DNA from 3 places in the Streptosporangium sp. NPDC020145 genome. Region 3 is predicted to be linked to each of the others. Evidence: riboswitches for the same ligand, from Rfam matches in the RefSeq annotation. Region 3 holds a riboswitch; each other region holds the start of a gene.
What was found. A riboswitch is a leader RNA that binds a small molecule or an ion and turns the genes downstream of it on or off. The one in region 3 is predicted to bind cyclic di-AMP.
Positions count from the first base shown of each region.

Region 1: it holds a riboswitch for cyclic di-AMP, as region 3 does, so the genes downstream of both, ABZ463_RS01115 (CHAP domain-containing protein) here and ABZ463_RS29415 (NlpC/P60 family protein) in region 3, are expected to answer to the same signal.
Region 2: it holds a riboswitch for cyclic di-AMP, as region 3 does, so the genes downstream of both, ABZ463_RS10825 (C40 family peptidase) here and ABZ463_RS29415 (NlpC/P60 family protein) in region 3, are expected to answer to the same signal.

Region 1 covers NZ_JBEXZT010000001.1:261,646-265,667, reverse strand. Annotated here, with positions in the region: gene ABZ463_RS01130 (DUF6716 putative glycosyltransferase) at 1-70, opposite strand, end outside; gene ABZ463_RS01125 (hypothetical protein) at 82-1,119, opposite strand; gene ABZ463_RS01120 (oxidoreductase) at 1,264-2,136, shown strand; cyclic di-AMP (ydaO/yuaA leader) riboswitch at 2,521-2,658, shown strand; gene ABZ463_RS01115 (CHAP domain-containing protein) at 2,674-3,372, shown strand; gene ABZ463_RS01110 (ABC transporter substrate-binding protein) at 3,769-4,022, shown strand, end outside.
Region 2 covers NZ_JBEXZT010000004.1:534,947-538,968, forward strand. Annotated here, with positions in the region: gene ABZ463_RS10820 (NlpC/P60 family protein) at 1-433, shown strand, start outside; cyclic di-AMP (ydaO/yuaA leader) riboswitch at 891-1,049, shown strand; gene ABZ463_RS10825 (C40 family peptidase) at 1,318-1,701, shown strand; gene ABZ463_RS10830 (hypothetical protein) at 1,798-2,580, shown strand; gene ABZ463_RS10835 (M48 family metallopeptidase) at 2,577-3,866, shown strand; gene ABZ463_RS10840 (glycosyltransferase family 4 protein) at 3,863-4,022, shown strand, end outside.
Region 3 covers NZ_JBEXZT010000020.1:106,686-110,707, forward strand. Annotated here, with positions in the region: gene ABZ463_RS29410 (LuxR C-terminal-related transcriptional regulator) at 439-639, shown strand; gene ABZ463_RS29415 (NlpC/P60 family protein) at 810-1,859, opposite strand; cyclic di-AMP (ydaO/yuaA leader) riboswitch at 1,865-2,016, opposite strand; gene ABZ463_RS29420 (amino-acid N-acetyltransferase) at 2,351-2,986, shown strand; gene ABZ463_RS29425 (RDD family protein) at 3,233-4,022, shown strand, end outside.

The DNA of each region.
Region 1 (4,022 bases), on a different contig from region 3:
CCGTACAGCCCGAGGGCAGGCCCTCAAGCAGGTAGGCGGCCCACTTCAGGTAGGAATCCGAGTCGGCCACGGCCAGGACCTTCAACCTGTGACTCCAGTGTCGTGATGGGCGAACATCGATAGGTGCGTTCTGAGGGAGGGCGCCGCCTGGGCGGTCCACCACTCGTCGGGGACGTCCACGGTCTCCACGACGACGCCGCGGGCCGACAGCAGGACGCGCAGGGAGGTGACCGCGGTCGAGGGCAGGCTCAGGACCCGCTGCTCGGCCTCCAGTCCGCGCAGCGTCATCTCCGCGGGGGCGCCGCCGTCGTAGACGGTGATCCCGGGCTGCCTGCCGACCCTGGCGAGGTCGCCGGGGTCCTCTCTGCGGTGCGGGAAGTAGGCGACGGGCCCGGTCGAGCCGAGTCCGGCCAGCCAGCCGAAGTAGTGGTCGCGGTGGATGAGGCCGTTGCGGACCAGGGAGGTGCCCAGGACGACGGTGCGTTCCCTCGGCCCCGGTCTGCGCATGGGCTGGGACCTGAGCCAGGCGAAGTCGTGGGTGACCAGTTCGGCCCCCCGTGCGCGTACGGCCCGCGCCAGGTCGTCGGGGACGGGCAGCGCCGTGAAGATCGACAGGCGGCCTGCCCGGGCGGCCGCCCGCAGCCGCATGCCCGCGGCCGAGCCGAGCACCTTCCTGAGCGGTCCCGGGGTGGCTCTGGCCCGGAGCAGGGGCGTCCAGAACCGCCCGGTGAGCAGTTCCAGGAGCCTGATCGTGGCGAGCCCGTCGTCGACGATCACCATCCGGCCGGGCAGGGCGGTGAGCCAGGCCGCCTGGACCTTGCCGGAGAAGGCGTCGCCGACCGCCCAGCTCGTCCCCCTGCGGGGCCTGGGCATCTCGGGCGAGGGCTCGTCGAGTTCGAGCCCGGCTGGTGGGCCGAGTTTGGCGATCTCACGGCGGGTGACGGCCAGCGGGCGCAGCCCGGCCCTGGGCACCACTCGTGCGTGGGCGCCGAGCAGCCCCGCGTGGTGGGCCTCCACGGCGCAGAGCATCTGCAGCGGGGACTCCACCCAGGCAACGGCCGAACCCTGCTCCCGCGCGTGGTCTCGACCGTCCTCCACGCCGGGCGATGACCCGTTCACGACCGCCTCACCGTAACCCGGACGTCTTACGGCGCCGGGAACTACGGGTGAACACACGAATATGCCCTCTTGCGGGTCGTACTCGTGACGATCTACCGTAGTGTACGAAACCGTTTCGTACAGCTGGCCCCGGAGACGCCGATCATGTGGACCGCTGATGACATTCCCGACCTGTCCGGCAGTACGGCACTGGTCACGGGTGCCAGCAGCGGGATAGGGCTGGCGACCGCCCTGCACCTCGCCCGGCGAGGCGCCGAGGTGATCATGACCGCGCGCGACCGGGCCAGGGGGCGGGTGGCGTTGGAGAGGGTCAGGGCGGCGGCCCCGGAGGGACGGGTCGAGCTCAGAGGCCTTGACCTGGCCGATCTCGCCTCGGTGCGGGCGTTCACGGACGACCTTGACCGGCCAATCGACCTCCTCGTCAACAACGCGGGCGTCGCCATGATTCCACGGCGGACGACGGCCGACGGCTTCGAGGCCCAGTTCGGCGTCAACCATCTCGGGCACTTCGCCCTGACCGGGTCGCTACTGCCCCGGCTGCTGGCCGGACAGGGGGCCAGGGTCGTCACGGTCTCCAGTGGCGCGCACGCGATGGGGCGGATCGACTTCGACGACCTGGGGCTGGAGAACGACTACCGCCGCTTCGGCGCCTACTGCAGGTCCAAGCTGGCCAACCTGCTGTTCGCCCTCGAACTACAGCGCCTGGCCGGAGGCAAACTGCTCAGCCTGGCCGTCCATCCCGGGCCGACGGCCACCTCGATCATGCGGCCGGGCGTGTTCACCCGGCCGGTCACCTCCTTCATGCGGCTGGCGCTCAAGGCTCCGGAGAAAGGGGCCCTCCCCTCCCTGTACGCCGCGACCCACCCCGGCGTGACCGGCGGCACGTACGTCGGCCCGGGCCCCAGGGCGCTGACGCCTTCGCCCAGGGCTCTCGACGAAGACCTGGCGCGGCGGCTGTGGATCGTCTCCGAGGAGCTCACGGGCGTACGGTTCGCCGCGCTCACGTCACGTCCCTGACCGGCCCCGGGGCCGGGGGCGACCCCGCCGGGACGGGTAAAGAGACCCCCTCTTGACCCGGTGGAGGAGGGGTCGGCCAAAAGATCTACGTTTACCTGGCACGCGAAGTCCTTGCCCTTGCCCTTCACCGTGCCCGTCGTGTCGCGATCCCCTCTCCCACCGGGGATCGCGTCACCGAAAGGGAGATCGTCTCGGGTCGACGAGGCCCCAGTCTTCCCCCTCGAACGGGGCCCATTCCCAAGCCAAGGCAATGTGTCGGACTTGTAATCGTCTGTCCGGTTCACGTACGTTCAACGAATTCGCGGCGAACGCCCAGACCTTCGCAGGTCAGCGCATTGCCACGACATTGCCCGACCGTGCTCCACCAGGTGGACATCCGCCTGATGGACACGGCCGCCGAATCCGCGAGTCTCGCGGAACCGGGGACCCAGGTCCTTTGGGGTGAATCAGCGCATACGCGCTGTAGGACACTTTCCAGTCCGAACCCGTCAGCTAACCCGGTAGGCGGCATGGAAGCGACGCAAGGAGCAGTACCCCATGGCCAAGCACCGCCTTACCTCCACCCCCAAGACGCACTACCTGGCCCGTGTCATCCTCGGCACCGCCATCGCCCTCAGCGGCGGAGTCGTCGCCGGTGGACCCGCCCTGGCGGACACCCCCGAGCAGACGTCCGCCACCGTCCGGAACGCGAGCGCGGACACCGCCAAGACCAGCCTCCAGACCACGGCCGAGCGCCTGCCCAAGGTGACCGCCCAGCAGGTTCTGAACATCGCCTCCCAGCAGATCGGCGTCAGCGAGAACGCCCAGGGCGGCGGCACCAAGTTCCACTCCTGGTACATGTCCAGTGAGCGCGCCAAGGAGACCACCGCCCGCGATGGCGGCCGCATCCAGGACTACGCCAACGCCCCCTGGTGCGCGATGTTCGTCTCCTGGGTCGGCGAGCAGGCCGGCATCCGCCCCACCATGGGCTGGGACGCCTACACCGTCACCCACGCCAAGTGGTTCAGGGAAAACGGCCACTGGGGCACCACTCCCAAGCCCGGCGCCGTCGTCTACTTCGACTGGAAGGGCGGCAAGGACCTCGACGGGATCGACCACGTCGGCTTCGTGAAGCAGGACAACGGCAACGGCACGATCACCACGATCGAGGGCAACACCGGCAACGGCAAGGTCGAGCAGCGCATCCGTCCGACCTCCCAGGTCGTCGGCTACGGCTACCCGGTCTACAGCGGCTGACCCCATCCCCTCCCTCCGTACGGCCCCCGCCGTACGAGACCCCCATCCGCGGCGGACTCCCCGCCCGCCGCGGCGGTGATCCCCCGAATCCGGAAAGGGCCGTGGCTCCCCGAGCCACGGCCCTTTCGGCGTCCCGTCCCTCCGTCGATATGGGAGCGCTCCCAAAAAGAAGCACATCCATTTTGCGGTCGTTTGAGCCCATAAGTCGCAATGGAAACGGAGGAGGGTAACGGTTGCGTCTCGTCGTATTGACGTCGGCCCACCCGTCGGCCACGCTTCGTGGGAGCGCTCCCAACACGTTGAGGAACCGCCTCGTCGCAGAGCCGCGTCTGTCGGGGACCGGCCCGTGACGACACCTCCCACCGATTCGGGCGAACGACCTGAGAGGGGTCCGGAATGTTGAACCACAGGCGGCGCGGCAGGCTCGCCGCGGTCACGACGGTCACGGCCGCGGCGCTGGCCTTGACCTCGTGCGGTTCCGGCGGGACGGACGGGCCCGCGTCCACGGCGGCCGAACCGGTCGTCGTCACCGTGCACACCTTCGGCGGCGGCGAGAACTTCGGCTACGACAAGGCCGCCCAGGCCTGGAACGCCGCCCACCCCGGCATCCAGATCAGATACCAGAACCTGACCGACCGCTTCGAGGACGT
Region 2 (4,022 bases), on a different contig from region 3:
GAAGGTGCTGCGCGACCTCGGCACCTTCAGGCCGGGTGACCCCAACAGCACCGGCATGCAGTACAACGGCTCCGCCTCGGGCAACGCCAGGGCCGCGCTGACCTTCGCCTTCGCCCAGCTCGGCAAGCCCTACCGGTACGGCGGCACCGGCCCGGACAGCTGGGACTGCTCGGGGTTCGTGCAGGCCTCCTGGCGCAGCGGAGGCGTGAGCCTGCCCCGCACCACCTGGGAGCAGTGGAGCTGGGGCGCCAAGCGCAAGGTCTCGCTGAGCGACCTCCAGCCGGGGGACATCCTCTTCAGCCAGGGCCTGGGGCACGTCGGGCTCTACGCGGGCAACGGCAAGATCATCCACGCTCCCCAGACCGGGGACGTCGTCAAGGTCGTCCCCCTCTCCTCCTACGGCGGCCGTCTGCTCGGGGCCGTCCGTCCCTGACCCCCCTTGGCCCCGTCCATGTCCACGGGGCCTCTGGGGGCCGTCTGAACGCCTTCGCGACCGCGGGCCGTCCGTTCCACGGGCGGCCCGTTTGGCATGCCCGGGATCGCCGGAGTGGTCCTGTTCGACGCCCTTGTAGGTGAAGGGGCGCTTTGGGAAGTCACTGATAAATGTGATTTATGTGACACTTGTTGTGCTTCTCTGGAAGATCATTTCGAATGTGACGAGGGTCATATTTATAAGATCGTGATGCCGCACTATCAGGCCTTTCGTAAACATGAAAACCTTTTTGTGGATCTTCGTATTTGATGGGGTCTTTGCCGGGGCTTGGTGATCGGGGTACCTTCTGGCGGTCGCAGTGAGCAAGCCATGCCACCGCGTCGAATGCCGGTCCTGCGGGCCGGTGTCCGTATAGATATCCAGTCGGCCGCCGTTCCCCGAAGGGATCGGTTCCCATCACGGCGGCCCGCCGAGTTCGTGCAGCCAGGAGGCACGGAGCCGGGGAACCATCGGCCCTTGACATGTGGCCAGGGGTGAATCGACGCGTTTGCCGTCGTAGGGCGTCTTCCCAGCCCGAACCCGTCAGCTAACCCGGTAGGCATCAGTGGAAGTCCCAAGGAGAAATCCTGTCTACCACCCTGCAAAACCCCCGTTTGTCGCGCTTTTTCCGCCTTTACCTGGGTGGATTCGTCCTCACGCTGACCGCCTCAACCGGAGCGGTGGCACTGGGGCCGGCAACAGCACAGGCGACGACGGATACCGCGGTCGCGGTTCAGGCCAGGAGTACGGCGAAGGACACGTCGAAGAGCGCATCGAAGGGCACGTCGGAGGGCACTGCCGCGAACACGGCGAAGGCCCGTGTCAAGCGCACGGCGAAGGCCGCGATGAACCGGGCCGCACGGCAGCGGTCCAGGGCCAGGACGGCCGTGGCGACGGCCAGGAAACAGATCGGCGATCCGTACCGGTGGGGTGCCTCCGGTCCCGGAGCGTTCGACTGCTCGGGCCTGGTCCAGTACGCGTGGCGCAAGGCGGGCGTCTCCCTCCCCCGGGTGACGGGCAGCCAGTACCGCGCGGTCAGGAAGAAGGTCTCGTGGAGCAAGTTGCACCTCGGTGACCTGCTGTTCTTCTACGGCAAGGGCCACGTCGGCATGTACGTCGGCCACGGCAAGATGATCCACTCGCCGAGCAGCGGCAAGTCGGTCAGGATCGTGACGTTGAAGGGGTACTACAGGTCCGCCTTCGCAGGAGCGGTCCGTCCCGGCACCTGACAGCGGCGGACGGCCCCGCCCATCCTCCCGCGGATGGGCGGGGCCGCCGCCTGCCGGGGAACGTTCCGGCCGGGGCGTCGGCTAGCATCGGCTGCCATGTCCGTCCCGAAGGGGCGCCGCGCCGTGCTCGCCGGGATGCTCGCGCTGGCGGGCGCCGGGCTCGGCGGGGCGAGGCCCACGCCGCAGACGGCCCGCGACCTGTGGCCCGGCGCCGCCGAGGTGGTCCGGGGCGAGCGCTCCCTTGCCGTCGGCCACCGTGTCCCGCCCGCCGAACTGCGTGATCTCGCGGCCAGGGCCGACCGCGCCTGCCGTACGATCGCGCGGGTCTGGGGGCCGGTCAGGGCGGTGGTCGTGGTCCCCGCGACCGACGACGAGGCCGCGGAGCTCGCGGGGACGGCGCAGACCGGCGGGCTGGCCGCGCTGGCGACCGCGGACCGGGTGATCGTGGTGCCGACGGGATACGCCAGGCTCAGCGAGACCGGCAGGGACGTGGTGATCACCCACGAGCTGACCCATCTGGCGACCGGCGCCACCAGGGGCGGGCGGGTCCCGATGTGGCTGTCGGAGGGGTTCGCCGACTACGTGGGCTACCGGGACGCGGGGATCGCCGTCAGGACCGTTGCGGCCGAGCTCGCGGCCGAGGTGCGCGCGGGCGTCCTGCCCACGGAGCTTCCCGGCGGGGACGGCTTCTCCCCCGGCGCCCCCAGACTCGCGCAGGCCTACGAGGAGGCCTGGCTCGCGTGCCGGTACGTCGCGGAGCGCTTCGGTGAGAAGGCGCTGGTGAGGCTTTACGGTAGCGATGTCGGCAGCACGCTGGGCCTGTCGCGCGCGGAGTTCACCGCCGCGTGGCGCGACCATCTCCGGAGGGAACTCTCATGACGCGGAGCGTGGAGGAGACACCGGCGCGGGAGCGGGGCGGGGCCAGGGGAGCGGGGATCGCGCTCGCCGTCCTGGGGGCGATCACGCTGGCGGTCGTGGCGTTCACCACGCCGTGGCGGGCGCTGCCCGAGGCGGCGCCGTACGTCGCGCCGGACCCGGCCCGTGACTTCACCCCGGCGCAGATCGCCAGGGCGGAGGCGTTCGACGCCGCGGTGAGCCTGCCGTCCTACCTGTCCCTGGGCCTGACGCTGGTCGTGGCCGGGGTGCTGGTCGCCACCCCGCTCGGCGCGCGGCTGCTGGGCCGCCTGCGGGGGCCGTGGTGGCTGCGGGCGTTGCTCGGCGTGCTGGTGATCTCCGTGGCCGTCGCGGTGCTGCGCTGGCCGTTCGGCATGTGGGCGGAGACCTATCTGCGCGAGTACGGCCTGTCCACCCAGACCTGGGCGTCGTGGTCGGCCGACCGGATCAAGAACACCGCGGTCGGCGCCGTGCTGACGGCGATCATGGTGGTCGCCGTGGTCGGGCTGGCCCGCCGCTACCGGCGGTGGTGGCTGCCCGCGGCGATCGGGGCCTTCGCGCTGACCATGCTCGCCTCCTTCGCCTACCCGGTGGTCGTCGAGCCCCTGTTCAACGACTTCAAGCCCATGGCCGCGGGGGAGCTGCGCTCCGGCCTGCTCGACATGGCGGCCAAGGACGGCGTCCCGGTCGAGGACGTGCTCGTGGCCGACGCCTCCCGGCGCACGACCGCGCTCAACGCCTACGTCTCGGGGTTCGGCGCGACCCGCAGGATCGTGGTCTACGACACGCTGCTGCGGGCCCCGGCCGACGAGGTCGAGCTGGTGGTGGCGCACGAGCTCGGCCACGCCAAGGCGGGCGACGTGCTGTACGGCACGCTCGTCGGCGCGCTCGGCGCCGCCTGCGGGGCCTGTCTGCTCTACCTGATCACCTCGGCCGGTCCGGTACGGCGCCGCACCGGCGTCCCCTCGGCCGCCGACCCCAGGGCGGTCGGGCTCCTGATGGGGCTGCTGAGTCTGGCGACCGTGCTGTCGGGCCCGGCGCAGAACGTGATCAGCAGGCACATCGAGGCCCGCGCCGACGCGCACGCGCTCGACCTGACACGGCGGCCCGAGACGTTCACGGCCATGCAGAAACGGCTCGCGATCACCAACATTTCTGATTTGTCGCCAGATGTCATTGAATATCTGCTCTATGTGTCTCATCCCACGACACCGCAGCGCATCGCCATGGCCCGCTCCTGGGCCCTGCTGAACGGCGCCGGGGAACCGTGACCCGCACACTGATCGTCACCAACGACTTCCCGCCCAGGGCCGGGGGCATCCAGTCGTTCGTGCACGGCCTGGCCGCGGGCCGCCCGCCGGAGACGGTGGTGGTCTACGCCCCGCGCTGGCCGGGGGCCACGGCCTTCGACGCGCGGCAGCCGTACC
Region 3 (4,022 bases):
ACCGCCACGTCAAGGGGTAGTGAGGCGCTCGGCGAAGCGCGCGGAAGGGCTCCACTTTTTCCGGCGAAATTCACATATAGGTCATAACCATACGGCCGGCCGGCGCCGGGGCCGTGGTCGGCGGGGCTCCGGCGAAACCTTGGTCTGCGAGGACGTGGCGCGCGGCGGGCGCCCCCGGCCACGGACCCTGACTTGTCCGTGACTTAACCATAAAGGCGCCGACATATCATGAGTACTTCACGTAGCGACCACTATGTCAACAGCGCGTGCTACCTCTATGAAGTGTGGAACTTGACGACCTTTGAACAAGCCGTTTACCGTTCCTGACGGGCGACACTGATTCCAGACAACTCACGCCTCGATTAGCAGGTGCGGGGGGAGCGACTCCAGATGGCATATCCCGAAGTGGATTCCCGTCGCGGCGACAGCCTCCTGGGCATGGGCGAGGTCGGCCTCACAGATGAGGACCTCGTGCTGCTGGCGGAGCTGGCCAAGGGCGTCACGGTCGACCGGGTCGGACGCCGCCTCGACATCAGCGGAAGAACGGTCCGCCGTAGACTCCGCGGAATCTGCGACCGCATCGGCGTGGCGACGGCCATCGAGGCCGTCGCCTGGGCGGCCCGCAGACGCCTCATCTGAGGCGAGCCCTTACCCGATGCCGTCCCGGACCCCCGCGTACGGCAGGGGCCCCCTGAGGGGCCGCTGCGGCCGTACGCGACCCGGGTGCGTCCTTCCCCGAACCGCCGTCGGCGGTTCGGGGCGGTCCAGCCGGCCCAGCCGGTCCGGGCGGTCCGGCCGGTTCAGGCGGCTCAGTCGGCGATGCGCACCCCGCCCGCGAAGGGACGGTTGTCGATCGGGGCGATGTGAATGACGTCGCCGGTCTGCGGCGCGTGGACCATGAGGCCCGCGCCGATGTAGATCCCGACGTGGTGCAGGTCGCTGTAGAAGAAGACGAGGTCTCCCGGGCGCAGGTCGCTCCTTGAGGAGATGTGGGTGCCCGCGGTCCACTGGTCGCCCGTGTAGTGCGGCAGGCTGATGCCGACCTTCTGGTAGGCCCACATCACCAGGCCGGAGCAGTCGAAGGAGTTGGGGCCCTCGGCCCCCCACACGTACGGCTTGAGCTGCTGGGTGAGGGCCCAGCGGGCGGCCTCGGCGGCCTTGCCCGAGCCGATGATCGGCACGTTGACCTTGACCCGGCTGCCCCGGTTGCGCCCGGCCTGCGAACGCACCTCGCTGAACAGGTCGCTCTCGACCCGCTTCACCAGCCGTTCGATCTTGGTCCGCCGGTCGCCGAGGTCGGACAGGAGGTCCTTGACCTCGTCGGTGCGGGCCTTGGCGCTGGCCTGCGCGCGCTGGGCGGTCTCGATCGCCTTGCTGACCTGCGCGACCTCCTCGCTCTGCTGCTGCTGGAGCGCGTAGTTCGTGGTGGCCTGGTCGAGGAAGGTGTCCGGGTTGGACGACTGGGTGAAGGCCAGCGCCGAGGCGAGCCCACCCGCCATGTAGGTGCTCTGGGCGAGCAGGGTGGCCTTCGTGCGCCGCTCGGCCAGCTGCGACTCGCTGGCGGCGAGGGTCTTCTTCGCGCTCTCCGCGGCGCGCTGCGCCTGCTTGAGCTTGACCCGCCCGCCGTTGTACTGCTCGGTGAGCGTCTCGATCTCGGTGTGCAGCTTCTCGGCCTGCTTGGCGAGCTCCTGCAGACTCGGTTTCGGCTCCGCGGTCGCGGCGAAGGGGGCGCCGAGGAGCAGGGAGGCGAAGGCGAGCCCGGCGATCACCACCTTGTGCCGCGGCCTGCGCACCCGGTGTTCTCGATGGCGGGCGTTCCCGCCCGCGCTCTCTCTCCCACGGTTGCGCGTGCGCTTCACCAACAGGCTCCTCTCTCGGCCGCCTACCGGGTTAGCTGACGGGTTCGGGCCGGAGGCAGCCCTACCGAGGCGCCGGTGGCACATCGGATTCACCCCGGGGGACGGCTGGAGGGTGGGTCCCCGGTTCCCCGAGTCGGGGATTCGGCGGCGCAGCACTTTACGGGTGCTGACATCGAGGACGGACATTAGTGCAATTGGCGGTTCATGCTCAACCAGAACTGTGAAGCCGGTGGAGCTTTCGCAACTGAAATGTCACGGTCGGGTCACGTAATTTCATGATCGACATATGTGCCACGCCGGGCATCCGCCTCCCCCGGCGCGGGGGTGGAGATTCTCGCAGGTCCGGGCCTTCGGACAAGGCCGGTCGAGGCGCGCTCGCCGGGCGGCCTCCCGGGGCGCGAAGAAGACGGCGAGATTCATCCGGCGGACCCCGCGACCGAGATAAGGGCAGGCCGTAAACAAGCGGTGACGAGGACGTACTCTGATCAGTCATGGAGCAGGTTGCGCAACAGTCCCCGGTGCGGGCCGTACCCGGCCGGGACGCGGTTTCCCCGGAGGCCCCGGAAGGGGAGTCGGTGGCGGTCTCCGGCGACGTCCCGGAAGGATCGTCGGCGGAGATCACGGTGCGCAGGGCCAGGACGCCGGACGTCCGCGCCATCCGCCGCCTGGTCGACACCTACGCCGGAGCGGGGCCGCGCCTGCTGGAGAAGGCGACCGTCACCCTTTATGAGGACATCCAGGAGTTCTGGGTGGCCGACGTGGCGGGAAAGGTCGTCGGCTGCGGAGCACTGCACGTCCTGTGGGAGGACCTGGCCGAGATTCGCACGGTCGCCGTCGATCCCGACTGCCGGGGTATGGGAATCGGCCACCGGATCGTCTCCCGTCTCATCGGCGTCGCCGGAGACCTCGGACTGCGCAGGGTCTTCTGTCTCACCTTCGAGATCGATTTCTTCGCGAGACACGGATTCAGGCAGATCCAGGGCACACCCGTCGCGCCGGAGGTCTACGCGGAACTTCTCGCCTCCTATGACGAAGGTGTGGCAGAGTTCCTTGATCTGGAGCACGTCAAGCCGAACACCTTGGGAAACACCCGGATGCTGCTCCATCTGACACCGCGGGGCCACTAGCTTGACCGTGGTGCTGACTGATCGGAAAGGTGACTGTTGTTACCTATGTCGATACGTTGTGCACCAGCAAGCATGTGAGTCTGACATGTGCCACATGCGCAGTCGAAGTGAGGTGACGCGGTGAGCACCGGACAGCCACCGTATCCGCAGGATGATCCCGAGCGCGACCGCACACCGTCGGGGCATCCGCAATACGGACAGAACGCGGGTCGAGCCCCCGGAGAACTCGATCCCGATGTGACAGTCGTGGGATATCGATCGGAGGCCTCACAGCCGAACACCGGACCTGGGCAGACCCAGCCCGGGTACGGCCAGCAGCAGGGCTACGGCCAGCAGGCCGCCCAGCCCGGTTACGGTCAGCAGGCCGCCCAGCCCTCCTACGGCCAGGACTACGGCCAGCAGCAGGGGTACGGCCAGCAGGCCGCCCAGCCCGGTTATGGTCAGCAGGGTGGGACGGGTGCCTACGGGCAGCCCGACTACGGCCAGCAGCAGGGCTACGGCCAGCAGGCCGCCCAGCCCGGTTACGGTCAGCAGGCCGCCCAGCCCTCCTACGGCCAGGACTACGGCCAGCAGCAGGGGTACGGCCAGCAGGCCGCCCAGCCGGGTTACGGTCAGCAGGGTGGGACGGGTGCCTACGGGCAGCCCGACTACGGCCAGCAGCAGGGCTACGGCCAGCAGGCCGCCCAGCCCTCCTACGGCCAGGACTACGGCCAGCAGCAGGGGTACGGCCAGCAGGCCGCTCAGCCCTCCTACGGCCAGGACTACGGTCAGCAGGCGGCCCAGCCGTCCTACGGTCAGCAGCCCTCCTACGGGCAGCCCGACTACGGTCAGCAGGGCTACGGCCAGCAACCCGGTTACGGCGCCCAGGCGTCCATGTACGGCCAGGGGTACGGTCCCCAGGGGGTCACGCCCCCCGGTGCGCCGGCTCCGCTGGCCGAATGGTGGCAGCGTCTGGTGGCGAGGATGATCGACGGCATCATTCTGGCGATCCCCACGGTGATCCTCAGTCTTGTGCTCGCGGCGATCCTTATCACCA